DNA from 3 places in the Pectobacterium cacticida genome. Region 2 is predicted to be linked to each of the others. Evidence: predicted binding sites of a transcription regulator. Region 2 holds the regulator's gene; each other region holds the start of a gene.

What was found. The regulator sigma-54, encoded in region 2, starts transcription at its own class of promoters, with help from an activator protein. The targets are predictions, from matches to a motif close to GTTGGCACANNTTTCGCTNT.
Region 1: the regulator sigma-54 is predicted to act here: its motif matches at 9,128-9,147, upstream of norV (anaerobic nitric oxide reductase flavorubredoxin).
Region 3: the regulator sigma-54 is predicted to act here: its motif matches at 4,190-4,209, upstream of glnK (P-II family nitrogen regulator).

Annotation. Positions count from the first base shown of each region.
Region 1 covers NZ_CP133656.1:3,473,757-3,483,803, reverse strand. Annotated here, with positions in the region: partial or broken gene yjeH (L-methionine/branched-chain amino acid transporter) at 1-1,087, shown strand, start outside; gene ubiK (ubiquinone biosynthesis accessory factor UbiK) at 1,152-1,433, opposite strand; FMN riboswitch at 1,621-1,819, shown strand; gene ribB (3,4-dihydroxy-2-butanone-4-phosphate synthase) at 1,947-2,600, shown strand; gene RFN81_RS15890 (glycosyltransferase) at 2,667-3,932, opposite strand; gene RFN81_RS15885 (alpha/beta fold hydrolase) at 3,951-4,772, opposite strand; partial or broken gene RFN81_RS15880 (transposase) at 4,879-5,200, opposite strand; gene tehB (SAM-dependent methyltransferase TehB) at 5,442-6,302, opposite strand; gene norW (NADH:flavorubredoxin reductase NorW) at 6,407-7,546, opposite strand; gene norV (anaerobic nitric oxide reductase flavorubredoxin) at 7,554-9,083, opposite strand; gene norR (nitric oxide reductase transcriptional regulator NorR) at 9,231-10,047, shown strand, end outside.
Region 2 covers NZ_CP133656.1:270,338-280,384, forward strand. Annotated here, with positions in the region: gene yjgA (ribosome biogenesis factor YjgA) at 1-155, opposite strand, end outside; gene pmbA (metalloprotease PmbA) at 568-1,908, shown strand; gene rnk (nucleoside diphosphate kinase regulator) at 1,981-2,391, opposite strand; gene npr (PTS phosphocarrier protein NPr) at 2,561-2,833, opposite strand; gene rapZ (RNase adapter RapZ) at 2,865-3,722, opposite strand; gene ptsN (PTS IIA-like nitrogen regulatory protein PtsN) at 3,877-4,350, opposite strand; gene hpf (ribosome hibernation promoting factor) at 4,447-4,734, opposite strand; gene rpoN (RNA polymerase factor sigma-54) at 4,758-6,191, opposite strand; gene lptB (LPS export ABC transporter ATP-binding protein) at 6,240-6,965, opposite strand; gene lptA (lipopolysaccharide ABC transporter substrate-binding protein LptA) at 6,969-7,541, opposite strand; gene lptC (LPS export ABC transporter periplasmic protein LptC) at 7,522-8,088, opposite strand; gene kdsC (3-deoxy-manno-octulosonate-8-phosphatase KdsC) at 8,085-8,651, opposite strand; gene kdsD (arabinose-5-phosphate isomerase KdsD) at 8,671-9,708, opposite strand; gene RFN81_RS01240 (calcium/sodium antiporter) at 9,765-10,047, opposite strand, start outside.
Region 3 covers NZ_CP133656.1:981,185-991,231, reverse strand. Annotated here, with positions in the region: RNA gene ffs (signal recognition particle sRNA small type) at 4-100, opposite strand; gene RFN81_RS04660 (MGMT family protein) at 288-608, shown strand; gene RFN81_RS04655 (YbaY family lipoprotein) at 661-1,194, opposite strand; gene tesB (acyl-CoA thioesterase II) at 1,406-2,266, shown strand; gene amtB (ammonium transporter AmtB) at 2,440-3,726, opposite strand; gene glnK (P-II family nitrogen regulator) at 3,766-4,104, opposite strand; gene RFN81_RS04635 (SmdB family multidrug efflux ABC transporter permease/ATP-binding protein) at 4,462-6,237, opposite strand; gene RFN81_RS04630 (SmdA family multidrug ABC transporter permease/ATP-binding protein) at 6,230-7,999, opposite strand; gene RFN81_RS04625 (Lrp/AsnC family transcriptional regulator) at 8,076-8,537, opposite strand; gene RFN81_RS04620 (PLP-dependent cysteine synthase family protein) at 8,835-9,920, shown strand; gene queC (7-cyano-7-deazaguanine synthase QueC) at 10,029-10,047, shown strand, end outside.

The DNA.
Region 1 (10,047 bases), 910 kb from region 2:
CCCTATTGCCATTGGCTTTGCTGCGTTAGGGCAACATTTTCCCCATGCAGGCGGCGCTGCCCATTTTGTTAACCTCGCCTTTGGGCCGCGCATGGCGCGCGTAACGAGTTGGCTGTTCCTTTCCGTTATTCCTCTCGGCCTGCCTGCCGCTTTGCAGATTGCCGCTGGGTTCTGGCAGGCGGCGTTTGGCTGGAGCAACCTGGGTTTACTCTGCGTACAGCTATTAACGCTGTGTGGTATTTGGCTACTGGGCCTGCGCAGCGCCGGATCTAGCGCCAATATTCAGATCGTCATCGCAATGTTGGTCGTGGGCCTAGTCGTGGCTATCTGGTGGCAGGGCGATATTACACCCGCGCATATCCCCTGGCCGTCGATGAGTGAATTATCCTAGTCTAATACTTTTAGCGCCCTATCCGTTATGTTCTGGTGTTTTGTCGGCCTGGAAGCTTTTGCTCATATGGCGACGGAATTCCGCGAACCGGAGCGGGATTTTCCTCGGGCTTTACTCATCGGCATGCTGGTTGCCGGAGCGGTTTATTGGGGATGTACGGTGGCGGTATTGCATTTTGCCGCCTATGGTGAGGGGATGGCGGCAACGGCGTCTCTGCCGGGTATCGTTGTGCAACTGTTTGGCAAACATGCGCTGTGGATCGCCTGTATTGTTGGGTATTTGGCCTGTTTTGCCAGCGTGAATATCTACACGCAGGGTTTTGCTCGTTTAGTGTGGTCACAGGCGCCGAAAGGCAGTACGCTCGCAACGTTGTCTACAGGACAAACGCCAGTGAACGCCCTGTCGATGGTGGTGCTTTGTTGTCTGGTGTGCTGTCTGTTGATTTACTGGCTCGGCCTGCCGCTGGATATGCTGATAGTTTATGCCAACGGTATCTTCGTACTAATTTACCTACTATGTATGCTGGCGGGATGGCGTTTGCTGACAGGGCGAGCGAGGGTGATGGCAGCCATTGGTGGTATGCTTTGCTGCGCACTGTTGCTGATGATAGGTTGGAAATCGCTTTATGCGCTCATTATGCTGGGCGTGCTGTGGCTGTTTCTACCGCGTAAACAGGTTGAGTTAGCTTCTCGCTGAAGTGTTTATGCCGAATGCGGTGCGAATCGGTAAACGCCCTGAGCAGGGCGTCTTATGGTGGGGATTAGTCGTTTTCTGGCGTACCGATTGGCTTTTCCTCGGTAGGCCATTTGGCCTCCAGTTCGGTCAGTCGTTGCTCCAGACGAGCTATCTTCTCGCGTGTGCGTAGCAGAACCTGCGTCTGAATATCGAATTCTTCACGGTTCACCACATCTAATCGGGTCAATTGAGCCTGTAAGATCTGACGGATTTTTTTTTCTACATCATCACCCAATTCCCGAATACTTTTTGGCATTGATTCATGCACTTGGCGGGCGATTTGTTCAATCTTCTTTGGGTCAATCATGTCGCTTTCCTGATATAGGTTATGTAATTAATGATTATAGCAAGAGCAAGTGTAATGCCTAGGAACGAAATCCGACATCTGCTTTGTACAAATTCAGCATAATTTTACCGTATTTCTACTGACGTTTTGCCTGATTCCGCGTGGCGGATCAATTGCCCTGATGAGGTATTAGCGCTATAGTAACCCTGCTTATTCTCAGGGCGGGGTGTGATTCCCCACCGGCGGTAAACCAGTGAACGTATGAATGAATAAGGTTCTACGTATTGGAAGCCCGCGAGCGCTCACGTGATGTTTTCGCTGTTTATTATCGATTTCGCGACGTGGGGTCAGCAGATCCGGTGTAATTCCGGGGCCGACGGTTAAAGTCCGGATGGGAGAGAGTAACGGCATCTGTCGGGCTTTACGCTCGCTCGCGTTATTTTTGTTAACCATGGCTATGCAATCCGTAGTCGCGGTTACTCCTCAAGCTCGCCCTGATTCTGGTAATCGATAATTACATTGAGGTTTTTTACCATGAATCAGACATTACTTTCTGAATTTGGCAATCCAACCGCACGCGTAGAACGCGCACTTGATGCATTGCGTCATGGGCGAGGGGTGCTGGTGTTGGACGATGAAGATCGTGAGAACGAAGGTGACATGATCTTTTCCGCTGAAAATATGACCGTTGAACAAATGGCGCTGATGATTCGTCATGGCAGCGGCATTGTGTGCCTCTGCCTGACGGAAGAGCGTCGTCAACAGTTAGCTCTGCCGATGATGGTGGAAAATAATTCCAGCCATTTTCAAACCGCGTTTACCGTAACGATTGAAGCGGCTAAAGGCGTAACGACAGGGGTTTCCGCAGCCGATCGTCTGACAACTATTCGCGCTGCGATTGCGGATAACGCAAAACCAAGCGATCTCAATCATCCCGGCCATGTGTTCCCATTGCGCGCGCAACCCGGCGGCGTATTAACGCGCGGTGGTCATACTGAAGCGACGGTGGATCTCATGACGCTGGCAGGCCTGAAGCCATTTGGTGTTTTGTGTGAACTGACGAATGATGATGGTTCTATGGCGCATGCGCCGGAAGTCATCGCATTTGCCAAACAACACGACATGCCCGTGTTAACGATTGAAGATCTGGTGGCTTACCGTATAGCGGTTGAGCGCAAAGCCAGCTGATATAGAAGTATGATAAAGGGCCGATTTAGTGGCCCTTTACTTATATCGATGAATTTATAGTGATGATTAGGCCGTGGCAATGGGGTCTATTGTCAATTGATGCTGATGATGAGCCTGTTCCAGTGTGGTGCGAATACTTTCCATACAATGATTTTTCTCGCCGTATTTCTCCTGCGCCCAACGGCAGCGTTCACGGATGCAGCCTTCGTTTATAACCCGCTCAAGCGCTTGGTTAATCGCCTTCGAATACCGCTTGGTTAACGTAATTCCGCATCCTAATTGCTCAACACGACGCGCATTGTCGAATTGATCGAATGCACTAGGGAAGATGAGCTGTGGAACGGCATGGTAGAAGCACAGCGATACTGTCCCAATTCCCCCGTGATGTATTGCCGCACAGCAGGCATTCAGGCAGTAATCCAGATCGACCTCTTTTCGCACCAGTACGCCATCTTGTTGCGGTAATGCATTTGGGTCTACGCCTACTAGTAGGCACTGTTTCCTTAAACGAAGTATTTCGTTAATGATTCGCCGCAACAGATTCTCGTCTTGTTGAAGCGCCCAGCCAGGGCAAAACAGCACCGTCTCCTGCGCAAAGAAGTCGGGTGGTACATTGCGGTTATCTGACGGTGTAGAAGCTTTGAAAAGCGGAAATCCGACTAACGTTGCGTTATGTGGCCAGTCTGCTTGAACAGGGGCAAACCAATCTGGAAACAGGCAAACTAAACCATCATCTGAATGATGTGTCCAATGTGTCAGAATTCTTGTTATAGGCGGCAAGTTTATTTTTTGCCGGAAAGCATTAACGCCAGCAGCGAGCCGTCTGTCTAGCACCTGTTTTTCATACACACGGATAAGATACTTGCGCAGTGGTCGGGGGAGCAAATTGAGCCAACTGAGCTTGGCATGTTGCGGCAGCTTATCCTGTGATAGAAAAGTCGACGGGCCAACGCGCATGGGGATGACACAGCATTTTTTTACTTCTGCTAGTGATTTAGCGGCAAAAGACCAAAGTGAGGTGACCATGATATCAGCGGCATCGACTCTACTTACGAGTTGGTCATACATCGTTTCTTGCTGCGTCAGCATATAGCGGCATAAGGTATCCAGCGCTGTTCTTTTGTGCCACAGTTCTGGCGAAGTAATGGTTTTCTGATATTCGTGTGCTGAGCCGATACTAATAAAATTCATCCCCCGAGATTCCGCGAGCGCTTTAAAAAAGGGATTGGCGCACAGGTAAACGCAATGACCCGATTTTACTAAGTGATCGCCAACTAAAATGAATGGGTAGACATCGCCAGCCGATCCAAGTGCGGCTAAATATACATTCATATTTTAATTCCTTTAATCTTAAGGGATAACGTTTTCGAAAATATCTTTCAGCGCAAGTGATGCCTGCTTATTCTCTAAATCAAGGAAGTGACCGGCATGACTAACAGTATAAAACTCACTATTAGGAAGGTAATTTTTTAAGTATTTAACGTCTTCACAGGTCGTATACTCATCACGTTCCCCATTGATAAAAATGACGGGGATAGATGTCTTACTGATTAGACGCTTATAATCAAAATCTTTTAGCTTGATGATTTGTTCCAAGTGAAAACAAGCCTGATGATACTCATGAATATCCAGATTGGCGATGTGTTTATAGTTGGTTCGTTTGAGTGCGCGTGGCAAATACTTTCCTACCTCATCGTTTAGCAACATACCTAACTCGGAAAATTTATTGGCATAAACATAGTCACGCGCTTTAAGAATATACCGCTCCATTTTCTCATTAATAGTGATTGAGAACGAGGCAATTACGGCTTTCTTAATAATGTCCGTATTTTGGTTTGCCGCCATAAGTGCAGCTAACCCGCCCCAGGAAACGGACATAATAATCTCAGGTTCATAGTGACGAATCAGATGATTGATGATCTCGACTTCCTGCTCTTTGGTGATGATACTGAGTGACTTATTCATGGGTTTGGATTTCCCTGCGAAGGGTAAATCGAAAAGAATGGTATTCACTCGACCTTCTAAATGCTTAACCCAATGTAAAAATGACGAAGATGTCGCCAACGCACCATTAACCAGAATTGCAGATTGTAATTTACTACTATAAATATGACGTTCAACATTGATTTTATAACCGTTATAAACAACTATTTCTTGTTTAAATACCATCATTAGCCTCCTAAGGCTTTTCCCTCATGATTAGGTTAGTGAGAACTCCATCAATGCTATTGAAGGTGAATATATATATATATTACCGTATTTTCCATATAATTATTTTTTACCCCCGAATCTCGGGAAATTTAAGAAGACGTTGAGGCATCGGTGCGGTTTGAACACTTGAATTAATCAATTGTTCAAACACCTTATTCTAAATAAAATCGTCGATTAAACCTAAAACAAAACTCAGCGAGATAACGCAGTAAATATTTGTTAGCGATCGCATGATATGTTCCATACATTAATTTTTCACCATTGATTATCATGGTATTAATCCACTTAAAATAAGGCAATGTTTCACGTTCTGCGCCGACGCCCGTCACGACGGCATAATGAACGCTTTTCGCCTCTTTGACCCCGAGAAAACAAATCAGAGCCTCAGTTCCATATGCTTTCATAAACTGATGAATAGAAATTATTTTTGGAAATTGAACGTGATTATCAGCCATGATGTTATCCTTATGAACCCACTGATATTAGGTATAGCTCATGAGGATGAGTATTAAGGGTAAACAAGAGTATTCTTATTATTCCCTTAAAAAGAGAAGTGAATAATGACAAATGGCGTGGATAACGCAGTGGGTATAGCGTATTCACGCTGGCAATGAAACCAGCGTGGTATGATTAGGGTTTTCTCGCCAGTAGGGTAGCGAAACGTAGCTTAATACGGTTACCCTGCGCATCGGTTTTGTGTAGTTCCCCCATATCCTCGTTATATTTGAGGATTTCCCAATCGGCATAATAGTCCTTCAGTTCGCCTTCTTTAAAAGTAAACGAGAAGGGCATTGGGCATGGACAATCTTCCGTGGACATCGCGGCAATAATCAGGTTATAGCCGCCGTTAACGGTACTTTCCTGCATATTGCTAATAATGTGCGGAATGCGATCTCGTTCCAGGAACATCAGTACGACAGTTGACAGGATGAAATCGTATTGTGCTTTTATTTCCGCAAGGTTGATATTGTAAACGCCTGCTCGGATGTTCTCCAGCGCTTCGCTTTTAATGATGTTATTTAGCGAATCAATACTGGGTTCGTGTTTATCACAGGCGGTAACGTCAAATCCGCGCAGGTTCAAATACAGAGCGTTTCGTCCGCCGCCACAGCCTAAATCGAGTGCTTTACCCGGTTTAACGTACTGCATCGCCTTGATCACTTCGGAATGGGTACGCGTCAGACCATATTTTTTATGATAGAAATCCTCGGGCGAACAATAAAAGCTGAGTTGACATTCCAGATCGTCAGAACACGAAACAATGCGGTGCCAGGCCTGTGGTTCCACAAAAGGCGGCTGGTTGTGCTCGGAAAAATGATACGTCTCCAGCGTATCGCCATCTTCGGTTAACATGGCGAAGGTCATTTCCCCGCGCAACACGGTCAATTTTGCCCAGGTGCCTGCTTGCGTATTGTGCTTTTCCTTAAATGCCTCGGGCAGCGTCAGGTGGTTCCACTGTGGCATTTTTTTATAACAAATGAGATCTTGCATCGTTACCTCGGTCCATAAATGCTGAAAGCGATGACTATATTCTATGAATCCCCACACGGTCTGACCAGAAATATGTATTTTATATGCATATTTATTTTGCGGTATCAGGTAGTGGCAGAAAGCTGTCGTAGCAGTGGGAAGGCGTCCTTCATTCTGGCACCGCCGACCACAAAGGCACGTAGCTTGTGTTGGCTATCCCGTGCTTGCGCCACCATACCCTGTTCGTCCCATTCCTGTTGCCAGTGTAAATCGCTACCGGCGGCATCGCCTGCCATCTGCAAAGGAAACAGCGGCGTCTTGATTTTTACCAGCATTGGCGGCAGCGTCAGCATTTCATTGCCGCCTAGCAGATTTTTCGCCAGTGGCATTGCGGCCAACTGGATAGCCTGCAGGAAGGGCAGGAGCCTACCGTTAATCTCCGCACAGTCGCCTAGCGCATAAATCTGCGGATCGCTGGTCTGTAACTGCGCATTGGTCTGGGTGCCTTTCCGCACAGCCAACCCTGCTGTTTGCGCTAGCGGTGTGTTAGGCTGCAAACCGATAGCGGCGATGATTTCATCGACCTCAATAGTCCGCCCATCGATAAATGTCGCCCGCACGCCAGTTTCGGTTTTCTCTAGCTGTTGCAGGGTGGTATTCAGATGCAGTGAGACCCCTTGCTGCGTCAGCGTGAATTGCAGACGTGCGCTGACTTCGGGCGGCATCAACGCGGGTAGAATGCTACTGGCGCAGTCAGCTAGGGTGACACGTTTTCCCGCGCGGCGTAAATCCATCGCCAGTTCGGTGCCAATCAACCCGGCACCGAGTACAAGTATACGTTCGGCCTGCCAGAGCCGACTTTCGTGAGTACGGTATTCCTGCTGGCTATTGAGCGTTAGCATATGTTCATGCCCTGGAATTGGTGGCACCCTTGCGCTGGCTCCTGTCGCCAGTACTAGCTTCTGGTAATCATAACGATCCGTGCCGCAAGCAACCTGTTGCGCCTGGCGATCAATCGCGGTGACGCGCGTGTTTGCCAGTAGCGTAATGCGGTTTTCCTCCGCGAATTCTGCGGCTTGCATTTTCGTCAGATCGTCGGCGCGTTGCTGTTGGCTCATCACATGGCTTAAATCCGGCTTGTTGTACTCATCGCCGTTGTCGGCAGCGATCATACGGATAGGACAATGAGCATCCAGCCTACGTAGCTGCCGAATAAGCTGGCGGGCGGCAAAGCCCGCGCCAATAATCACGATATCTTTCATCATCCTCGCCTCAACGCATTGGATTGAAAACGTCTTTACCCAGCCCGCATTCCGGGCAGAGGAAGCTGTCTGGCACGTCTGACCAGACGGTGCCGGGGGCGACATCCTGCATCGGTTCACCCAGCGCCGGATCGTATATCCACTGGCAGACGCTGCACTGCATACGGCCACTGTCTGATAGCGCCGCGGGCGGTACGGTTGACTCTGACGCGGTGACTTCATTACACCCACAAGCGCTGGTAGCGGGGGCACTTGCGGCGAGTGGTGTGACGGGAGATTGTGGTATGGCGGTCGTCGGTTTTACCGGTGAGATAACGCGACGAGCCGGCGTATTATCCAACGGATGCAGCGCCCACTGACGTGCGATTTCGCGGCCGTGTTCACGGCAAATCTCCAATGCGCTGCCATCAGGACGCCACTTGGTTTTCAACGCCAGCGTGGTTTCAAAACCGGCGTCCATCAGGCGAGTTTGCACGCGATCGACCGCGCCCCCGTTCCAGCCGTAGCTACCGAATGCGGACGCTTTCTTGTTTTGAAAACGCAGGCCGGTAATCTCCTCCAACATTGCGGCAACTTTCGGCATCATTACATTATTCATCGTCGATGAACCGACCAATACGCCTTTCGACCGGAAGACCTGCGTTAGGATCTCATTCTTGTCATGGCGGGCGACGTTATAAATTTTCACCGCGACACCGGGATCGACATCGTTGATACCCTGCGCGATGGCGTCGGCCATCATGCGGGTATTGTTAGACATGGTGTCGTAAAACAGCGTGATGCGATCTTCCTGATAGCTATCGGCCCACTTCAGATACAGGTGGATGATCTGGGCCGGATCGTCACGCCATACCACGCCGTGTGAGGTGGCGACCATCGACAGCGGCAGGTTAAAGCCCAGCACTTCGTGGATCTTGGCGGTCACTAAGCGGCTGAATGGCGTCAGAATGTTGGCGAAATAGCGCTGGCACTGCTCGAATAGCTCGGTTTGATCTACCTCATCGTTAAACAAGTGTTCATCACAGTAGTGCTGGCCGAACGCGTCGTTACTGAATAATACGGCATCCTCGGTCAGGTAAGTCATCATACTGTCCGGCCAGTGCAGCATCGGTGTTTCGATAAAGATCAATTGTTTGCCATTGCCGATGTCCAGCGTATCGCCGGTTTTGACCGTGTGAAAATTCCATTCGGGATGATGATGATGGCCGGTAATGGAATCGATCGCATTGAAAGTGCAATAGATCGGTGTATGGGGAATGTGCGCCATTAGCTCACTGAGTGCGCCAGCGTGATCTTCTTCGGCGTGGTTGATCACGATGTAATCGATGGCGTTTAGATCCACTTCCGCCATCAGGTTCTGCACAAACTCACGGCTGAATTTATGATCGACGGTGTCGATCAGCACGGTCTTCTCTTCGCGGATGAGATAGCTATTGTAGCTGCTGCCTTTCAGCGTTTTGTATTCCGTACCGTGGAAGTCACGGACTTCCCAGTCGCGTTGTCCAACCCAGTGAATATTATTCTTAACGTGAATTGCCATGTTCTGAGACCTCAATGGTAACAATCAGGAGAGTTGTCATTGAGATTGCAGAAACCGTGCCAATTTTTAATTAATTGATTTTAATGAATTAATTAATCGACATTGTCATAATGACATTATTGGGTTAGTGTCGTAATGACAATGATAATGTCATTAGGACACACCCAAATGCTTTCTATCAACGCCCTGGCCCGTATCGCTATCGAGTTGCAAATGGGGCTATCAAATCAAGATCGTTTTCAGCGGTTGATTAATAGCCTACGCCAGCTATTACGCTGTGATGCATCGGCGTTGCTACGTTATGAGAACCAGCTATTTCGACCGTTGGCGATAGACGGTCTGGCACCGGATGTGCTGGGACGACGTTTTCGTCTGTCCGATCATCCGCGGCTGGAAGCGATCGCCCGTGCGGGCGATGTGGTACGTTTCCCGGCGGATAGTCAGCTTCCTGATCCTTATGATGGCCTGATCCCCAGCCAGGAAGATCTTAAAGTGCACGCGTGTGTTGGCCTGCCGCTGTTTGCGAATCAGAATTTGATCGGTGCGCTAACGGTGGATGGTATGGATCCGCGCCAGTTTGATCATTTTAGCGATGAAGAGCTGCGATTAGTGGGGGCAATGGCGGCCGCGGCGCTAAGTAATGCTCTGCTAATGGAGCGTCTTGAACGGCAATTGCCTGCGCCGGTGCGTGCCGAAAGCCCGGCGGTGGAAAGCGCGGAGGAAATGGTCGGGCTGTCTGAAGCGATGCAGCGGCTAAAGAAAGAAGTCGATATTGTGGCGGGGTCTGACCTGAATGTGCTGATCATGGGGGAGACGGGCGTCGGCAAAGAGCTGGTGGCGCGAGCGATCCATCGTGGTTCGCATCGGGCTGATCATCCGTTGGTCTATCTTAATTGCGCTGCGCTGCCGGAATCGGTCGCGGAGAGCGAATTATTTGGCCATGTAAAAGGGGCGTTTACCGGAG
Region 2 (10,047 bases):
TTTTTCCCCAGATCGACCAACTCGGCACCGAGATCTTTCAGCGCTTCGGCATCGCGTTTTATTTCGCTTTTGCTGACCCAAATAATTTCATCATCTTCGTCGTCTTCTTGATTTTCGGGGATGTCATTTAGCCAGTCTTCGTACTTTTGCTTCATGGTTGGCTCCTAAAAAGTGTCCAGGAGCAAGGTTTAACGCGGCTCCGGGATGGTGAACAGCGCGCCCACCAGAAAAAAGAGGCTGATACTAACAGGTTTAGGCTTTGTGCGAAATTGTCCGCCGATCCTGTTAGACTAGAAAGCATTATGCTACACCTTTTTGTGCTCGTACTACTTCAAGTTGCATGTGGGTTGGCTGCGTTACTCGACACATTGGCGTGTGGCTCGCCCCGTTGGGGCCGCTGCAAGCAGCGTTCAAACTAGCCTCTGGCTGATTTGTCAGTCACTCGAATGACTTATTTGATCTTCGCTTGCCGCCTTCCTGAAACTTGAATTATTTAAAGCATATTTCTCCACTCATTTTTCGAGTGGGGATGATGGTGAGCTTTCTTCCACTTACTTTGGTAGAACGATGACGATAATTACTCAAGTTGCGGAACAGCGTAAAGCGCTGGAACTCGCGGTGGCGCAAGCGTTGGAGCTTGCGCGTGCCGGCTCTGATGCGGCGGAAGTCGCGGTGACAAAAACGACAGGCATTAGCGTCAGTACCCGCTATGGTGACGTTGAAAATGTTGAATTCAATAGCGATGGTGCGCTGGGCATCACGGTTTATCATCAACAACGCAAAGGCAGCGCATCCTCTACCGATCTCAGCCCGGATGCGATCGCCCGGACTGTACGAGCTGCGCTGGATATCGCGCGTTACACTTCTGTCGATCCCTTCGCCGGCCCAGCGGATCGCGATCTGCTGGCGTTTGACGCACCGGATCTGGATCTGTTCCATCCGACCGAGCTGGATGCGGAGCGCGGCATTGAATTAGCGGCGCGCGCAGAGCAGGCGGCGTTACAGGCCGACTCGCGCATCACCAACACCGAAGGCGGCAGTTTTAACAGCCATTACGGTGTTAAGGTGTTCGGAAATAGCCACGGCCTGCTGAAGAGCTACTGCTCCAGCCGCCATTCCCTGTCCAGTTGTGTAATTGCCGAAGTGAATGGCGATATGGAGCGGGATTATGCTTATACCATTGGGCGTGCGTTAGACGATTTGCGTAGCCCGGAATGGGTGGGCGAAGAATGTGCGCGCCGCACGCTATCCCGCCTGTCACCGCGTAAACTGCCCACGATGAAGGCTCCCGTGATGTTCTCTGCCGAAGTGGCGACAGGCCTGTTTGGTCATTTAGTCGGGGCAATCAGTGGCAGTAGCGTTTATCGTAAATCGACCTTCCTGCTGGATAAACTAGGTCAGCAGATTCTGCCGGAGTGGCTGACGATAGAGGAGCAGCCGCATTTGCTTAAGGGGCTGGCTTCTACGCCGTTCGATAGCGAAGGCGTACGAACGCAGGCGCGCGAAATTGTGAAAGCGGGGGTGTTGCAGACCTGGCTGATGACGAGCTACTCTGCACGTAAACTGGGGATGAAGAGCACCGGTCACGCGGGCGGTATTCATAACTGGCGCATCGCCGGACAAGGTCTGGACTTCAACGGTATGCTGAAACAGATGGGTAAAGGGCTATTGGTGACCGAACTCATGGGGCAAGGCGTGAGTGGTGTCACGGGGGATTATTCCCGTGGGGCGTCCGGTTTCTGGATCGAGAATGGTGAAATTCAGTATCCGGTCAGTGAGATTACGATCGCGGGCAACCTGAAAGACATGCTGCGTAACATTGTGACGGTGGGAAATGATATCGAGACCCGAAGCAATATCCAGTGTGGTTCCGTGCTGTTGCCTGAAATGAAGATCGCTGGCGAATAAATCGGTTCTGTGTTGAGTAACCGTCGCCGTCGGCGGTGTCCGACGGCTATTATGCTATAGCGTTTTTCTGGCTTAGCGATGGTACTCGCCAGCGGCTTCTGGCTGATAAAGTATTTCTACTACTTCAATGCGTGTTTCTTCACCGTTTGGCAATTGCCAGGTGATCGAGTTTCCTACATGCATTCCCAATAGTGCCGCCCCCAGCGGAGCCATTACGGACAACGGTTCTTGGCTGTCTTTCACCGCCGCTGGATAAACTAGCGTGCGGACATGCTCCTCGTTGGTATTCAGATCGCGAAAACGCACCCGACTGTTCATGGTGACGACATGTGAAGGAATTGATGCCGAAGGCAGAATTTCTGCCCGATCCAGTTCCGCATTCAACGCCTGTGCGATATCGCTATCCGCAAAGGCGGGCTGCTCCAATAACCGATCCAAACGTTCCGCATCCAATTCGCTAATGGTCAGGTTAGGTTTCGTCATGCTCCTCTCCAGTTGGTATATTCAGATGATATAAAATTACCCCCGCGCCCAAAGGAGCAGGGGTATAAGAAAATATTATGATTTATGTAGCTAGATAGTAGGAGGTTCGGAAGGGAAAGTGAAGCGATCCCTGTCGCGGGGGTTGCAGATAATCTGCGAAAGAAAATCGCTAGTCTTCGTCAAACCCGGCATCGAACAGGCGGACGACGGCGGAAAGCGCTTGTTCTTCATCTGGCCCCGTTGCTTCTATCTCGATGAGGCGGCCCTTGGCCGAATCCAGCATGAGCATTGCAATCACGCTGCTCGCTTCAGCTTCTGTACCACTCTCGTTACGCAGTATCACTTCGGCATTAAAACACTGCACCAGTTCAAACAGCTTCATGGCCGGGCGAGCATGCATGCCCAGCTTGTTTTTGATTTCAACCGTTTGCCGTACTGTCATCGGTTACCTAAAGACGCTGATTTACCGAATATCATGATGGTTTCCGCTTTTCCAGCGTGCGGTGACGTGACTGTACGTTTTTACCGCGTGAGCGGAAGTAGTCTGCTAGTTGTTCGGCGACATAGACAGAACGGTGTTTCCCACCGGTACAGCCAATAGCAACCGTCAGGTAGCTGCGGTTATTGGTCTCCAGCATCGGCAGCCATAGTTCCAGATAGCTGCGGGTCTGGTAGATGAAATTGTGAACCTCCGTATGCCTGTCGAGGAAAGCGGCGACGGGCCGATCCAGGCCGGTCATCGGCCGCAGTTTCGGATCCCAATGGGGATTCGGCAGGAAACGCACATCAAACACGTAATCGGCATCAATCGGAATGCCGTGCTTGAAGCCGAATGATTCGAATACCATCGTCAGTTCGCGTTCGCGCTTGCCCAGCAAACGTGTGCGCAGCATCTCAGCCAGCTCATGTACCGACATTTCTGACGTATCGATAATCAGGTCGGCGCGGGAGCGCAGCGGTTCCAGCAGGTCACTTTCTTTGTCAATCGCACTTTCCAGCGACAGATTTTTACTGGAGAGCGGATGCAGGCGGCGGGTGTCGCTATAGCGACGAATGAGCGTATTACGATCTGCATCGAGAAACAGTAGCTGAGGTGAGAAGCTCGGCGGCAATTGCGCCATGGCATGCTCAAAGATCTCCGGCGATTCCGGCATATTACGCACATCAATGCTGACCGCCGCGGAAATGTTCCGGGTTGCGAGCGTATTTGCTAATTCCGGCAATAGGACGACGGGCAGGTTATCTACGCAATAGAACCCCATATCTTCCAATGCGCGCAGAGCGACAGATTTCCCTGAACCTGAACGCCCACTGACAATCATCAGTACCATCTGACGACTCCCCTCTGGCAATCTGATGGCGAATTCTCATTGCCACAATTTTTATGATGTATAGCTAAAAAATGACGTCTTCGCCCAGGGATTGCAAGCATTCTCTGAACTTAGCGCGAGTTGTTCGCTATCGTGAGTATGTCGATCGTCCGATTTAATCGGCCTCCGCCATAATCTGGTACAGTTCTTCGTCGCTTTGTGCCGCTCGCAGGCGTCGGCAAACGGCCTTATCCGCCAGCCGCTTGGCAACAAGCGATAGCGTATGCAAATGGGTTTTACATTGTTCAGCCGGAACCAGCAAGGCAAAAAGGAGATCTACGGGCTGGTTATCAATCGCATCAAAAGCGATAGGGTGTTCTAAGTGGATGAGCACACCAATAGCGTTTAATACGTTATCGTCTTCCAGCTTACCGTGTGGGATAGCGATGCCGCCGCCAATTCCCGTACTGCCCATGCGCTCCCGCGTCAACATGGCTTCAAAAAGTATCTGTGCAGGGATGTTAAGCTGCTGGGCGGCCAGCTCGCTGATAATTTCCAGAGCGCGTTTTTTACTCTGGCAATGGACATGGCTGCGTGTGCACTCAGGACGTAATAGGGTGCTGAGTTGGAATTCTGGATCGTGATTCATTTTATTTTCACTTTACGACGCTTGCACTCCTGGTGGCCCCGGCCGACGTGATGCGTGGGCCGGGTGGGCTCCTCGACTATTGTGTCAAGGAAAAAGTTAGTGCTGCTTGAGTTTATCTTTATGCTTATTAAGCTGTCTTGTCAGCTTATCAATTAATACATCTATCGCGGCGTACATTTCTTCCGCTTCTGACGTTGCATGCAGTTCCCCGCCGTTAACATAGAGCGTGGCTTCGGCAATATGCCGGATTTTTTCCACCTTCAATACCACGTTAACCTGGTTAATCCGGTCAAAATACTGCTCTAATTTGGCAAACTTGCCATTCACAAAATCACGCATAGGTTCCGTGATCTCGATATGGTGTCCGGTAATGTTGAGCTGCATCGTGTCTTCCTTCTCTGTTGAGATCAAATCAGTTGTTTACGCTGATTCGATGGTGGGATAGATAAAGACTCTCGGTATTTTGCAACGGTACGACGTGCCACAATAATGCCCTGTTCAGAGAGCAGGGTGGTGAGTTTGCTGTCACTCAACGGTTTCGCGGGGTTTTCCGCCGCGATAAGTTTCTTCACCAGCGCACGAATGGCCGTTGATGAGGCTTCTCCACCGTTATCGGTATTAACATGGCTGGAGAAGAAGTATTTTAGTTCAAAAATACCGCGTGGGCTGTGCAGAAACTTCTGAGTAGTGACGCGTGAGATCGTGGATTCATGCATATCCACCGCTTGCGCGATGTCTGCCAATACCATGGGCTTCATGAATTCTTCCCCGTGCTCGAAGAATTCCTGCTGTTGCTCGACGATACAGCGTGTCACTTTCAGTAATGTGTCGTTGCGACTTTCCAGGCTCTTAATGAGCCAGCGCGCCTCCTGCAGGTTACTGCGGATAAATTGCCCATCGCTGTCGTTGCGTATGCTGTTACCCAGCGCCGCATACTGCTGGTTAATCTGTAAGCGAGGGATGCTATCGGTATTCAGTTCAACTACCCAGGCACCTTGAACCTTGCGCACCAGCACATCAGGGATGACATATTCGGACTCGCCGGTGTTGATCGATTGCCCTGGGCGTGGGTCGAGAGACTGAATCAGCGCCAGCGCCTCTTTAAGGACGTCTTCTTTCAGGCGGGTGAGTCGGATTAAACTGCGAAAATCATGGTTGGCTAATAATTCGAGATGCTCGCTGACGATCAGCCGCGCTTCGTCCAGATAGGGCGAGCCGTCAGCGAACTGAGAAAGTTGCACCAGAAGACAATCACGTAAATCGCGCGCCGCGACGCCAACGGGGTCGAAACGCTGTACACGTTTAAGCACGGCTTCGACTTCGTCCAACGTCACATTGTCGTCGCCGATGCTGTCAAGAATATCTTCCAGCGGTACGGTCAGGTAGCCGGTGCTGTCTACCGCGTCGACGATAGATGTCGCAATGGCGGCGTCGGTATCTGAAAAGGGTGTCAGTTCAACCTGCCACATCAGGTAATCTTGTAGCGTTTGTGTGGTTTCACCCTGATAAATAGGCAGTTCTTCATCGCGATAGTCGGTGCCGGTGCCTGACGGCGTACCGGCGGAGTAGATCTCATCCCACGTCGCGTCGAGCGGCAATTCTTCCGGCATATCGCGTTGCTCAAGGGCTTCACCGGTATCCAGAGAATCACTGTCTACCTTTTCGAATGATTCGATTTCGTCATGCTGATCCGTTTGTTCAAGCAACGGATTGCTTTCCAACGCCAATTGAATTTCCTGTTGCAATTCAAGCGTGGACAACTGCAACAGGCGGATAGCCTGTTGCAGTTGTGGAGTCATGGCCAGTTGCTGGCTAAGCCTGAGTTGCAAACCTTGCTTCATAAATCTCGCTAACGTCCCATAAGTGCTGCAAAGAAAAATATTACCCTATCAGAGTCGGAAACCTTCGCCCAGATAGACGCGCTTCACCTGTTCATCGGCCAGAATATCGGCTGGTGAACCGTGGGCGATCAGATTACCTTGACTCACGATATAGGCGCGTTCACACACATCCAGCGTTTCACGGACGTTATGATCGGTAATCAACACACCCAATCCGCGGTCACGCAGATGTTCAATGATTTTTTTTATATCCAGTACGGAGATCGGGTCTACGCCCGCGAACGGCTCATCCAGTAGGATGAATTTCGGGTTCGCCGCCAGCGCTCGCGCAATCTCGACCCGGCGTCTTTCCCCTCCAGACAGCGATTGTCCCAGACTATCGCGCAAATGAATAATATGGAATTCTTCCATTAGCTCATTGGCGCGATCTTCTTGTTGTTCCGTCGTCAGATCTTTGCGGATCTGTAATATAGCCATCAGATTGTCATAGACGCTTAAGCGACGGAAAATAGACGCTTCCTGCGGCAGATAGCCAATGCCGCGCAAAGCGCGTTCGTGAAGAGGAAGTAAGCTGATGTCGTCGTCGTCGATGACGATGCGCCCTTCATCACGCGGAACGATACCGACCACCATATAAAATGTGGTCGTTTTCCCGGCCCCATTCGGCCCGAGTAAACCGACGATCTCACCGGAATTAACGGTGAGGCTGACGTTCTCCACGACTTTACGGCCTTTATACGCCTTGGCCAGGTTTTCTGCGGTTAGTGTTGCCATAACTTATTCGGTGACCCGTGGTTGCGAGGGTTGAGCACGAGAAGACTGACTGTTGTTTTCCTTCCCCTGAAGCTGAGAGGGGACTAACACGGTTGTCACGCGTTTTCCTTTGTCGCTGCTCGCTTCCATTCGCTGCTGTTTGACCAAATAGGTAATGCGATCGCCTTTGACGTTACTGTCCTGCTGTTCCAGATAGGCGTTACCTGTCAGCACCAGGAAGTCGTTAGCTAACTCGTAGCGAATTTTCTGTGCGTGACCTTTCACCGGCTTCCCATTGTCTTGCATCTGGTAAAAGGTTACGGGATTACCGTAACCTTCCACCACTTCGCTGCCTTGCGCGCCCTGTGGCCGCGTCACCACGACCTTATCGGCTTTCACTTCGATCGTCCCTTGCTTTACGACAACATTGCCAGTGAAGGTCACAGTATTACCCTGCATGTCCAAAGATTGTTGTGCCGAATCAATATGAATAGGTTGATTGCTGTCACCAGTAACGGCGAGAGCGGAAACGCTGACGGCGAACAGAGAACTGGCGATCAGGGTGTTACGCATCAGGTTATGGGTTTTGAATTTCATATGAGGTTTTTACCTTTTCGATCAACTCGGCCGTCTTATTACGCAGATTCCCGCGCATTTTCATCCCGCTTGAGGTAAAGCTAGTGCCGTACAGGGTGACTTCATCATCGGAAGCAATATCCTGCGTGACCAGATTCACCTGAGCATTATTCGTTGTGATGCGTTGAAGCTGCGTGTCCGTCGTCAGATTCTTTACTTCGACATGGCCATACAGATAGAGCATCCTGTCTTTTGTCAGTTTGGCGCGATCGGCGCGAACTGACCAGGTTGCCGTGCCTTGTTCGTTGAACAGCGTAGCAACCGGCGCGGTAAACCAACTTAACTGCTCATCGTTGAAATATTCTACCTGTTCAGAAATTAATCGGTAGCTCAATTTACCCGCGGGACTGTACACCTGCGTGTCGGTCTTTTCACTCGTGTAGATTGGCACGGCGGGATCGTTGGCGCTCGGCACCGATACCCCGTCGTCATCGGCAATATTCCAGCCGATAAGGACGAGCGCTAATAGTGCCAGAAAAGTGGTCAGCCAACGTTTGGTTTTACTCATATTGACAACCCTTTGGCGTGCTCCAATTTGTTCTGCGATATCAGTATCAAATCACACAGCTCACGAACGGCACCACGCCCCCCCGCAATCCGAGTGACATAATCCACTCGCGGTAGCAGCAATGGGTGCGCATCTGCCACCGCAACACTTAGCCCAACCTGCGCCATTACCGGCCAATCAATCAAATCATCGCCGATATACGCCACCTGATGTGGGGGAAGCGCCAGTTTATCCAACAAGTCGGAGAAGGCCAAAATCTTATCCGATTGTCCCTGATAAAGATGGACGATGCCGAGTGTTTTACACCGATCTTCCAGCAATTTTGCCGAACGTCCGGTAATAATGGCTACGTCGATGCCGGATGTCAGCAAACAGCGAATGCCATAACCGTCGCGGACGTTGAAGGCTTTCAACTCCTCGCCGTGGTTCCCCATGTAAATCAGGCCATCGGACATCACGCCGTCAACGTCACAGATTAACAGACGCACCTCGCGGGCTTTTTCCAGTACTCGTTGATCGACTGGCCCATAGCAGGTAGCGGTTTGCGCCTTGACTTCACTCATTCACCATTATCCTTTCTTGTTAAACCACGCCTGCCCGTAACATATCGTGCATATGAACGATACCAACCAAACGATCATCCTCCGTCACGAGTAAGGAGGTGATGTGACGTGACTGCATCAGGTTAAGCGCGTCTACTGCCAGCGTTTGCGGCGTGACACGGATGCCGCCTGCGGTCATCACATCAGCAATACGAGCGCTGTTCAAGTCAATATTCATGTCGAAAACGCGCCGCAGATCGCCGTCGGTAAAGATACCCTGGATGGTCATATCTGCTTCGCAGATTACCGTCATACCCAAATTTTTGCGCGTAATTTCCACCAGCGCATCGCGCAGTGATGCATTGTGCGGGACATGCGGTATTTCATCGCCCGAATGCATGATATCGCTGACGCGCAGTAAGAGTTTACGGCCCAGTGCGCCACCGGGGTGAGAGAGGGCAAAATCTTCGGCGGTAAAGCCGCGAGCCTGGAGTAGGGCCACGGCCAGCGCATCCCCCATCGCTAACGTTGCCGTCGTACTGGTCGTGGGCGCCAGGCCAAGAGGGCAGGCTTCCTGCGGGACATGTACGCACAGGTGGATATTAGCCGCCTTGCCCATAGTACTTTCCGGTGCGCCGGTCATGCAAATCAGAAACACATTTTGGCGTTTCAGTACGGGGATCAGTGCGAGGATTTCATGGGATTCGCCGGAATTGGAAATAGCAATGACGATATCATGTGGTGTCACCATACCGAGGTCGCCGTGACTGGCCTCGCCCGGATGAACAAAAAAAGCGGGTGTACCGGTGCTGGCTAACGTCGCCGCTATCTTACGACCGATGTGTCCGGATTTGCCCATACCCATCACCACCACTTTGCCCTGGCAGTGAAATATCTTTTGGCAAGCAAGGGTAAAATTGTCGTCAATGTACTGCTCTAATTGCGCAAGCCCATCGCGCTCAATACGCAGTACGTTTTTACCCGCCTGCTGGAAGTCAAAATCGGGCTGTAACTTATGCTCGGATAGTGCACGGTCGGACTGCTGGTTTCGGTGAGCATCATGTTCAAACGGTGACATACCAATATCCTGATTATGATGGAAAATGGAATAACGTTATTATGAAAAACAGGGCCTTATGAAAAAAAGAACAGGGCCGTCAGATAGGCGATGAACGCGCAGCATAATAATGCGCCAGCGCCCTGCCCGATACGACGTTTGTTGCTGAGGCACAGCGCGGTTAATAGCGCGCTCGCCGCCAGCATGACCCAATAATCGCGCTGAAAAGCCTGAGGGTTCAATGCGCCCGGCGAGAGCAGCGCAGGTACGCCCAGCACGATCGCAATATTAAAAATGTTCGAGCCAATCAGGTTGCCCAGCGCAATATCATCTTCTTTCTTTAGCGTCCCGACGATGGCG
Region 3 (10,047 bases), 710 kb from region 2:
AGGCCCTACCAGCTACATCCCGGCACACACGTCTCCTGCTGCGGCTGCTTCCTTCCGGACCTGACCGAATCCACAGGTTAGTGTTGCGAGAGAACCGATAGGGCCTCCATTGACAACTCTGCAATGACGCCTACTACAAACGTTAGTGGCAACACATAACAAAGCGGTGGCATTATCAGCGATGGAATACGCAATTGCAAGCTAACACATGCTAACCGGTGTTTTCTTACCCATATAGCTATGTCACTATGAAATACAACCGCGTAGGAGTACAGGAACATACCGTGATGTCAGAAGAAAATGATAATTTTCGCCAACGCGTATTTCACATTGTCGCGGCGATCCCTTATGGGAAAATAGCAACTTATGGCGATATTGCACAGCTTGCAAACTCCCCTAAAGCAGCGAGGCAAGTGGGTGGCGTATTAAAACGCCTGCCGAAAGACAGCAAACTCCCATGGCATAGAGTAATCAACCGCAAAGGTGAAATATCATTAACTGGTGGTGATTATTTGCGCCAGAAATCTGCGCTACAGGCGGAAGGGATTGTATTCAATCGTCAGGGAAAGGTTAATCTTACTGAATATCGCTGGCAATACGCGCCATAACGAACGGCGCGTAGCCACTAAATCAAGCTGACTATCACGGCCGCCAGCGTCTCTAACTGCTGGGAGGCTGGTTTGCTGAAGGGGAAGAGACTGTTCCCGTATTGTTTGCGGGTAAAGCAACAGAAGCAACAGGGGTTAACACCAAATCAACGTTATTAACGCCGTTGGTAATAACGGGTAAGACATTCTCTGTTACCATAACAATGTGGTTATCAATGGCAACCGCAGCACTCAGTAGGATTCGCGCATTGGGCTGAATATCTGCCGGGTTATACGGTAATCTAAACGAGAAAGGCGACTGTTTTCCATCGGTACGCGTTACGCGCTGCGTAATTACCTTCGATGGCACGCCTACCAACGACGCATCAGAAACGGTCACGGTCAATACAGCGTTGTGGGGAAGTGCTATGCGCTGAGGAATATTCACACTACCAGTTACCGCTGGCATCGCTATAACCGGACGTGATGAAGAAGTACTGGTGACAGGCTCCCCAGTTAGCGGGGAAACGCCATAATCATTCTTTTGAGCGCATGCAGTTAACACCAACGATAGCGTGATACCGCCTAAAATATGCCATAATTTCATTCAGTCAGTCTCCTTTGTTATTGCCAAACTATCGGTATCGAACATCAGCATTCAAAATAGTATGATTTGTCCAACATCTTAATTATGGTGCAACATTCTGTTATTTTCCTTAAAGTCGAATATTTATTGCAAAAAACAGAAAAAATTAAAAACCTTACACTTTAAAAAACAAATAGATAACCAATCATCACTACCTAGGGTGGCCGACATGATTAATCAATCACTGCAACACCTTCTCGACCTCCTACATTTAGAAAAACTTGAAGAAGGACTGTTTCGCGGACAAAGCGACGATCTCGGACTACGTCAGGTCTTTGGCGGGCAGGTTGTTGGGCAGGCCATGTCAGCGGCCAAACAGACCGTACCAGCCGAACGCAATATCCACTCTCTACATGGCTACTTTTTGCTACCTGGAGACAGTCAGAAGCCTATTATTTATGATGTAGAGAACCTGCGAGATGGCAATAGTTTCAGCACGCGACGTATTAGCGCCATTCAGAATGGTCGACCTATATTTTATATGACAGCCTCTTTTCAAAGCCATGAAGACGGGTTTGAACACCAGAATGTAATGCCAGACGTCGCGCCGCCAGAAGCGCTGAAATCCGAGCAGGAGATTGCTCAGTCTATACAACATCTCTTGCCGCCCCGCTTACGCGATAAACTCATTCAGTCCAGCCCAATTGAAATGCGCCCGGTAAAATTCTACAACCCCTTAAAAGGTCAAGCAGATAAGCCAGTGCGCCATGTCTGGTGCCGTGCCAATGGCTCACTTCCTGAAGACAAGCGTATTCACCAATATCTACTTGGCTACACATCTGATTGCAATTTCCTACTTACCGCTCTACAACCTCATGGTGTTGGCTTTTTGGAGCCCGGTGTGCAGGTAGCCACAATAGATCACGCAATGTGGTTTCACCGCGATTTCCGGTTTGATGACTGGCTATTGTATTCGGTGGAAAGCACCTCAGCATCCGGCGCGCGGGGCTTCGTGCGTGGGCAATTCTACACCCGTGACGGCGTGTTAGTTGCCTCTAGCGTACAGGAAGGCGTAATACGTCGCCGTCAGTAATCGAGAAAGTATGAAATTAATAACCTCACTCACGACCAGAGGTTCAAAGTAGTAAAAACCGTTTGAGATGGAAAACAATTGTGGGGTAGTACGAATTACGAATAATTTAGGCGTAGTACAAATAGTACAGGCGCGGATTAGTTCCGCGCCTGTACACTGTGAAAATACCTTACTTATTGGTTATAAGCGCTCTCACCATGGCTGTTAACGTCCAGCCCCTCACGCTCTTGCTCTTCAGGTACACGCAAGCCGACAATCATATCCGCCACTTTGAAGGCAACAAATGCCACAACGCCTGACCACACCAAACAAACAATTACGCTGAATAGCTGAACCCAAACCTGATGCGCCATTGTCACGCCTTCCGCATAGCCTGTTCCGCCCAGCGACGCCGAAGAGAATACGCCCGTCAGAATACAACCGACGATCCCACACACGCCATGAACGCCGAATACATCACAGGGATCATCGACACGCAGCCATCTTTTCAGTACGGTTACGCCCCACAAGCCCGCTATGCCACCAGCTAGCCCAATGATCAGTCCGCCGCCCACGCCGACTGTACCCGCAGCCGGTGTAATGGCCACCAGGCCAGCGATACAGCCTGAGCATGCGCCTAATAAAGACGGTTTTCCTCGTACAATCCACTCTCCAGCGACCCATGCAAGAATTGCAGCAGCGGTAGCGACCACCGTATTCAGAAAGGCCAGCGCAGCGATGCCGTTGGCCGCCCCCGCAGACCCTGCATTGAAACCAAACCAGCCAATGTACAGAATTGCCGTACCGATAAACACCATCGGCAAATTGTGGGGTTTAAAAGCTTCTTTGCCAAAACCTGCACGTTTACCCAATAGGTAAGCACCAACCAACCCAGCAACCGCCGCATTGATGTGTACAACCGTCCCCCCAGCGAAATCAAGCGCGCCATCTGCGGCCAGATAACCACCGCCCCATACCATATGCGTCATTGGCAAATAAGAGAATGTCAGCCATATCGCAACAAAAATGAGTACCGCAGAGAAGCGAATACGTTCAGCGATTGCCCCGACAATCAGTGCCACGGTGATGCAGGCAAAGGAAGCCTGATACGCCACATGCACAAACTGATAGAACGTTCCACTCACGGACTCTATCCCAATACCTTTCAACATGAATGTGCTTAGGCCACCGAAGAAAGCGTTACCTTCACTGAACGCCAGGCTGTAGCCATAAACCACCCACAGAATACAGACCATCGCGAAGGATACACTCACCTGAGCCATCATGGACAGGACGTTTTTTGAACGAATCAAGCCACCATAAAATAGTGCGATACCCGGTATCGTCATAAACAGTACCAACGCGGTACAAATCATAATGAAAGCGTTATCCGCTTTATCAATCGTCGGTGCAGCAGCCATTGCCCACGATGGGAGCAATGCCGCTGTAGCGAGACCTAATGAAGAGAAGAGTTTTTTCATTTTCATCCATCCCTATTTACGTATCTACGTTAGGTGTTGTTAAAGTGCGGACTCGTCAGTTTCACCCGTACGAATACGGATAACCCTTTGCAATTCGGCGACAAAAATCTTGCCATCACCAATTTTTCCGGTGTATGCGGCTTTACTGATGACGTCTATCACTTCATCCAGTTGGTCATCCGCAATTGCGATATCAATTTTTACCTTGGGTAAAAAGTTAACGCTGTACTCTGCGCCACGGTATAGCTCGGCATGTCCTTTCTGACGACCAAATCCCTTCACCTCAGTGACGGTGAGTCCCTGGATGCCGACAGAGGATAATGCTTCACGCACATCTTCCAGCTTGAATGGTTTTATCACCACAGTAACCAGTTTCATTCATCTTCCCCCTAGCCATTACGTTCAGGCTTTCGCCCGTCACTTGTTCGATTACAGATCTACGAAGTCGGTACACGCCATGATTAAAGCAAAGGGTGTGCCATAAATGATTTATCTGGCATAAATCGGGATAGGGTACGCTTGCAGGGAGTAGAGCGGTTATAAATCAAACACGTCGAGAACGAAAAATGGGAAAAACAGGGCAAGGGCAGCACCAAATTAGTGCAACAGGGGTATTTTCAGTGCAAGCCGAGTAAAAACACCAAGCCGTGTGCTTATTGATGGTGCGAAACAACATCCAGACGTCAGCGCTGCACCATACAAGGCGGTGCAGGCTCTTGCATCAAAACCACAGTATTAGACTGGGCAAGATTCCGCGCTAATTGCGGCAAGATCCTCTTTGGCAAGCTGCAATTGATACATTTGGTAGTAACGCCCTTGTTGTTGCAACAATTGCTTATGCGTTCCCCGTTCAACGGCTTGACCATGGTGGAGCACCATAATCATGTCGGCCTCAACAATAGTGGAAAGACGGTGTGCAATGATGACCAAAGTCGTTTGCTCCCTGATAATACGCAATGCTTTTTGCACCGCCTGCTCCGTACCCGAATCAATATTTGCCGTGGCCTCATCGAGAATCAGGATTTTGGGCGGTTGCACTAAGACTCGCGCAATCGCTAGCAGCTGTTTCTGTCCTGTAGATAAGTTATTCCCCTGCTCACCAATCCGCGTATGCAAGCCTTCTGGGAAATCTCTAACCAGATTAGCAAGCTGCACGACTTCCAGCACGCGCCAGACGGCATCTTCACTGATATCACGCCCCAACGTCACATTGACAAACATGGACTCCGCCAGCACAACTGGGTCTTGTTGCACCATTGCCACATTTTGGCGCAAAACGGTGTGAGACAGCGTCGATAGCGGACGTCCATCAAGTCTTATCTCTCCCTCATTCGGCACATAATATCCCATCAACAGGCTTGCCAGCGTACTTTTGCCGCTGCCTGTATGCCCAACCAGCGCAACAAAACCACGGTCCGGTATCGTCAGGGAAATATCCCGTAATACGCGTTTTTCTGTGCCATAGGAGAATGAGACCTTGTCTATATCGATACGTCCCGTAACCAAAGGGCGTTCATCATCGCCATAGCGCTGCTGTTTGCCGTCCATTAGTTCAAAGATACGTTCTCCGGCGACCACGGCCTGCTGAAACATAGACTGCTGAGTTGTCAGCTCAATCAAAGGTTCATTCAGACGACCCAGGTAGTTGATAAATGCGTACAAAACACCGACCCCTACCGCGTCATCAGCGTTAAGACCAAACTGAAACAATAAACCACATAACACCATCGCAGAAAATAAGCTCAACAACGGCCTGAGTAGAATCCCATCTAGACGCAACGCCTTCATACGCGCTTCATAATGTTCACGACTGGCGGTGCCTAACTTATTGCCAAAGCGAGCCTGCTGACGAAACTGTTGAATGACCCCCATCCCATTAATCACTTCGTTAAAACCGTCATTAATATTGGCCAGATAGCTTCTTACTCTACGCACGATAGGCGTACTAAAGTGATGGTAAAGCACCATGACTACGGCTACCGCGGGAAAAATCATCAACGCAACCAGCGCCATCCGCCAGTTCAAACTAAACATGGCTACCAACATCGCGCCAACCAGTGCCGCACTGCGTAGCACAGTCGAAACTACCGTGATATACAGATCTTTCACGACTTCAGTGTCATTGGTGACGCGTGCAATCAACTGCCCGACAGGCTCTTTGTCGAAGGTACTCAGCGGCTGACGCAATGCAGCATCCATTACATCAATACGTAGTTGCTGCACAACCCCCACCGCGACGCGGTTGAACAACAGCGCTTGAAAATAGTGTAGTGAAGCCGCCAGTATTTGCAGCAGGATATAGGCCGCGGCTAGCCCCGCCGCCACTGCCAAGGGGAATTCACCTTTAGCCACCAAATGGTCGATAAAATAGCTTACTAACATGGGGCCTGAGACCTCTGCGCCAGCGGCGACCCATAACATCAAAACCCCAATCAATAGCGGTTTCTTCCAAGGTGAACCATAGGCCAACAGGCGTTTCAACGTTGCCCCGAACGGGTTGGCGCTATTCATTTTTTGTTCCTTCCGGCTGCGGCGCATCATCCAACGCCGCTTCTAACTGTTGGTAACGGTACATATCTCGGTACCATCCAGGCTCAGCCGCCAGCACACGGTGCGCACCACGCTGCACGAGTTGCCCCTGTTGCAACACGATGATTTCATCCGCGTCAGCCAACGTTGACAGACGATGCGCGCTGACAATCAACGTGCGCTTTTCACCCCATGTTTTCAGGTTCTGCAAAATCTGGTGCGCTGTCCGCCCGTCAACCGCAGACAACGCATCATCCAGTACCAGGATTTCCGCTTCTTGTAGTAGTGCTCGCGCAATCGCAATACGCTGTTTTTGCCCTCCCGATAACATTACACCACGCTCGCCAACTTCCGTTTGGTAGCGCTGGGGTAAGCGCAGAATATCGTCATGGACGTTTGCAAGACGCGCCGCCTGCTCGATCTCTACTGGCGTGGCATCGGGGCGACCGAGTGCGATGTTTTGTGCCACCGTGTCCGAAAACAAAAAAGGCATTTGTCCCACCACGGCGAAACGGCTACGTAGTTCATCCAACCGCAGATCGCACAATGGCCGATCGTGATAGCGAATTTCGCCTGACTGGATATCGAAGTGACGCAAGATTAGCGCCAATAATGTGCTTTTACCCGCTCCCGTTGGCCCGCATAATCCCAACATACTGCCCGGTGCTAACGTAAAATGGATATTCTGCAAAGCGTCATGAGAAGTGTCCGGATAACGAAATGCGTCAATATTCACGGCCAACTCGCCACGCCCGGCAGGCAAGGACGCTTTGCCATCTTTCACTTCGGGTTCTTCCGCCAACAGTTGACGAATACGACTATATGCCGCGCTTCCCCGCTCAACTATATTAAACATCCAGGCCAGCGCCAGCATCGGCCAGATCATTAATCCCAGATACATCACAAAGCTGGTCAGCAGCCCTAACGTGAGTGAGCCGTTAATCACCATCCAACTACCGCCACCAATTGCCAGTAAATGCGACAATCCCACGGCAATATAGATAGTGGGATCGAAACGGGCATCAACCTGAGCAACATGCATATTCTTGGCACCGGCATCCGTTGCCACCTGCGCAAAACGTGCTGATTGGTAATTTTCCAATCCAAAGGCTTTAATCATGCGAATACTGGTTAAACTTTCTTGCGCCTGATCGTTGAGCGAAGAAAATGCCGCCTGTGCGGCTCTAAACCGGTTATGCAACTGGGTGCCATAGCGTTTGATGAAAAGCGCCATGATCGGCATAGGAAGTAAGGCCAATAATGTGAGTTCCCAACTAATCTGCGTGCACATGACAATCAGCACCGCACATCCCATTACCATAGAGTCGACCAGCATCAGCACCCCTTCACCTGCGGCAAAGACGACCCGATCAACATCATTTGTGGCACGAGCGATCAGATCACCGGTACGATGACGCTGATAAAAGGCAGCATGCTGACGACTGAGTTGGCGGTAAAAATTTTCTCGTAGCTCCACCGCCAGTCGATATGACGCACCAAACAGAAACACGCGCCACACATAGCGCAGCACATAGACTATGACTGCGGTCAACAATATCACGCCAATCCACATCATCACTTTAGTCATCGGCATGCCGTGTTGCGTCACACCATCGACGAGCACGCCAACCAATTTAGGCGGAAGCAATTGCAGTACGGCAATGACAATCAAGAGCGCGATCGCCCCCAGATAGCGACGCCATTCACGGCGAAAATACCAACTCAGTTGAGCAAAGAGTCTCACGCGATTTTTATTCCAATGGGCAGAGAGGTCATGACAAACTCAGAAAACATTATATAAAGGGCGAATGTACGGTAAATCATAAGGATAGTGGCAGTGCCGTAGTATATTTGATTCGTTCCATAGCAAAACTGGATGTTACATCGACTAGCCCAGGAATACCATTTACCAACCGTTTATAGAAATCATCGTAACTTTTCATATCGGCGACCTGAACCTGCATCAGATAGTCATATTCTCCAGCCATGCGATAAAAGGCCAAAACTTCCGGCATATCGGAAACCACGCTGGTAAACGTTTGATACCAATCGCGGTTATGCTGCTGCGTCTTCAGCAGGACAAATGCCGTTAACCCCAAACCTAAACGCTCTTCATCTAGCAACGCGACTCGCGCCCGAATAATTCCAGCGTCTTCCAAACGCTTCAAGCGTTTCCAGCACGGCGTAGATGTAAGGTTCACCGCGTCGGCCAATGTTTGTAGTGAAAGAGTGCAATCCTGTTGTAGCAGATTCAGCAGTGTGCGATCGATTTTATCCAGCATGGTTCTATTCCCAACGATGCGATTAGCTACCCCAACTTTCTCCCATCAGGGATGAAAGTAATATTCCTTCAGCCAGAAACCACGATGTAAGCCGGGTAGGCACAACACATAGATGATGGCCTTAATAACATGTAGCATAATGGTCTCCAGCACAGCTGAATAGAATTTATTTCCCCATAATGAAAATATTATGGTAAAAGCACCCCCTGAACCGGTGATTTAGTAGATTAAAAGGTGATTTTTTTATCCTAAAAACTCGTTAATCTATTTAGATAATCATTGCAACGAGTTTTTATCATGAGCACTATCTGGGTCAAAAATGCTATCCGTGCTATTGAGGCTGATTTTCAGCGTTCTGCCGACACGCATCTTATTCGTTTAATATTGCCCAACTACCCCGGCATCTATTTCTATCTCAAGGACGAAAGTACACATCCCAGCGGTAGCCTGAAACATCGTTTGGCGCGTTCGCTATTTCTCTATGGGCTGTGCAATGGCTGGATTAACGAAGGAACGCCCATTATCGAAGCATCATCCGGTAGCACGGCTGTGTCAGAAGCGTATTTCGCCCGTTTACTTGGTCTACCGTTTATCGCCGTAATGCCCTCATCTACAGCAAAAAGAAAAATCGAGCAAATCACCTTCTATGGCGGACGCTGCCACTTTGTCGAGCAGTCAGGGCAAATCTACGCGGCATCCGAACAGCTAGCCCAAGAGATGAACGGCCACTATATGGATCAGTTCACTTACGCGGAACGCGCCACCGACTGGCGCGGCAATAATAATATTGCTGACAGTATTTACCGCCAAATGGCGCGCGAGCCGTATCCAGAGCCTAACTATATTGTAATGAGTGCCGGTACTGGCGGTACGTCGGCAACACTCGGTCGTTATATTCGCTATCAGGGGCTAGATACACGGTTAGTCGTTGTCGATCCTGAAAATTCCGTCTTCTATGACTATTACCAGCAACGGGACAAAACCCTCACGGGGCCGTGCGGAAGCCGGATAGAAGGTATTGGTCGTCCGCGTGCCGAACCCTCTTTTATTCCCAGCGTCATTGATGACATGATTAAAGTCCCTGATGCCGCCAGCATCGCGACGCTGCACTGGCTGGAAAGTGTGTTAGGACGTAAAGCTGGTGCATCTACCGGTACGAATGTCTGGGGTATGCTGCAATTGGCCAAAGAAATGGTTCAACGTGGACAAAAAGGGGCAATCGTTTCTCTGCTGTGTGACAGCGGTGAGCGCTATCTGGACACTTACTACAATAGCCACTGGGTAGAAGAACATATCGGCGACATTCGCCCCTACGCCGATATGCTTAACAGCCCAGTAGGTTCCACTCTGAAACCGGACCCCGCCTTGCATAAACCGGCTTGAGATGGCGGCGGCGCTGAATGCTGACCATTTTTCAGGTAATATGACGGTTTTACACCGCCTGACGTCACAAATGCTAGGCGGTTAACGTCGCATTAAGGTGGATGAAAAATGAAGCGTGCTGTTGTCG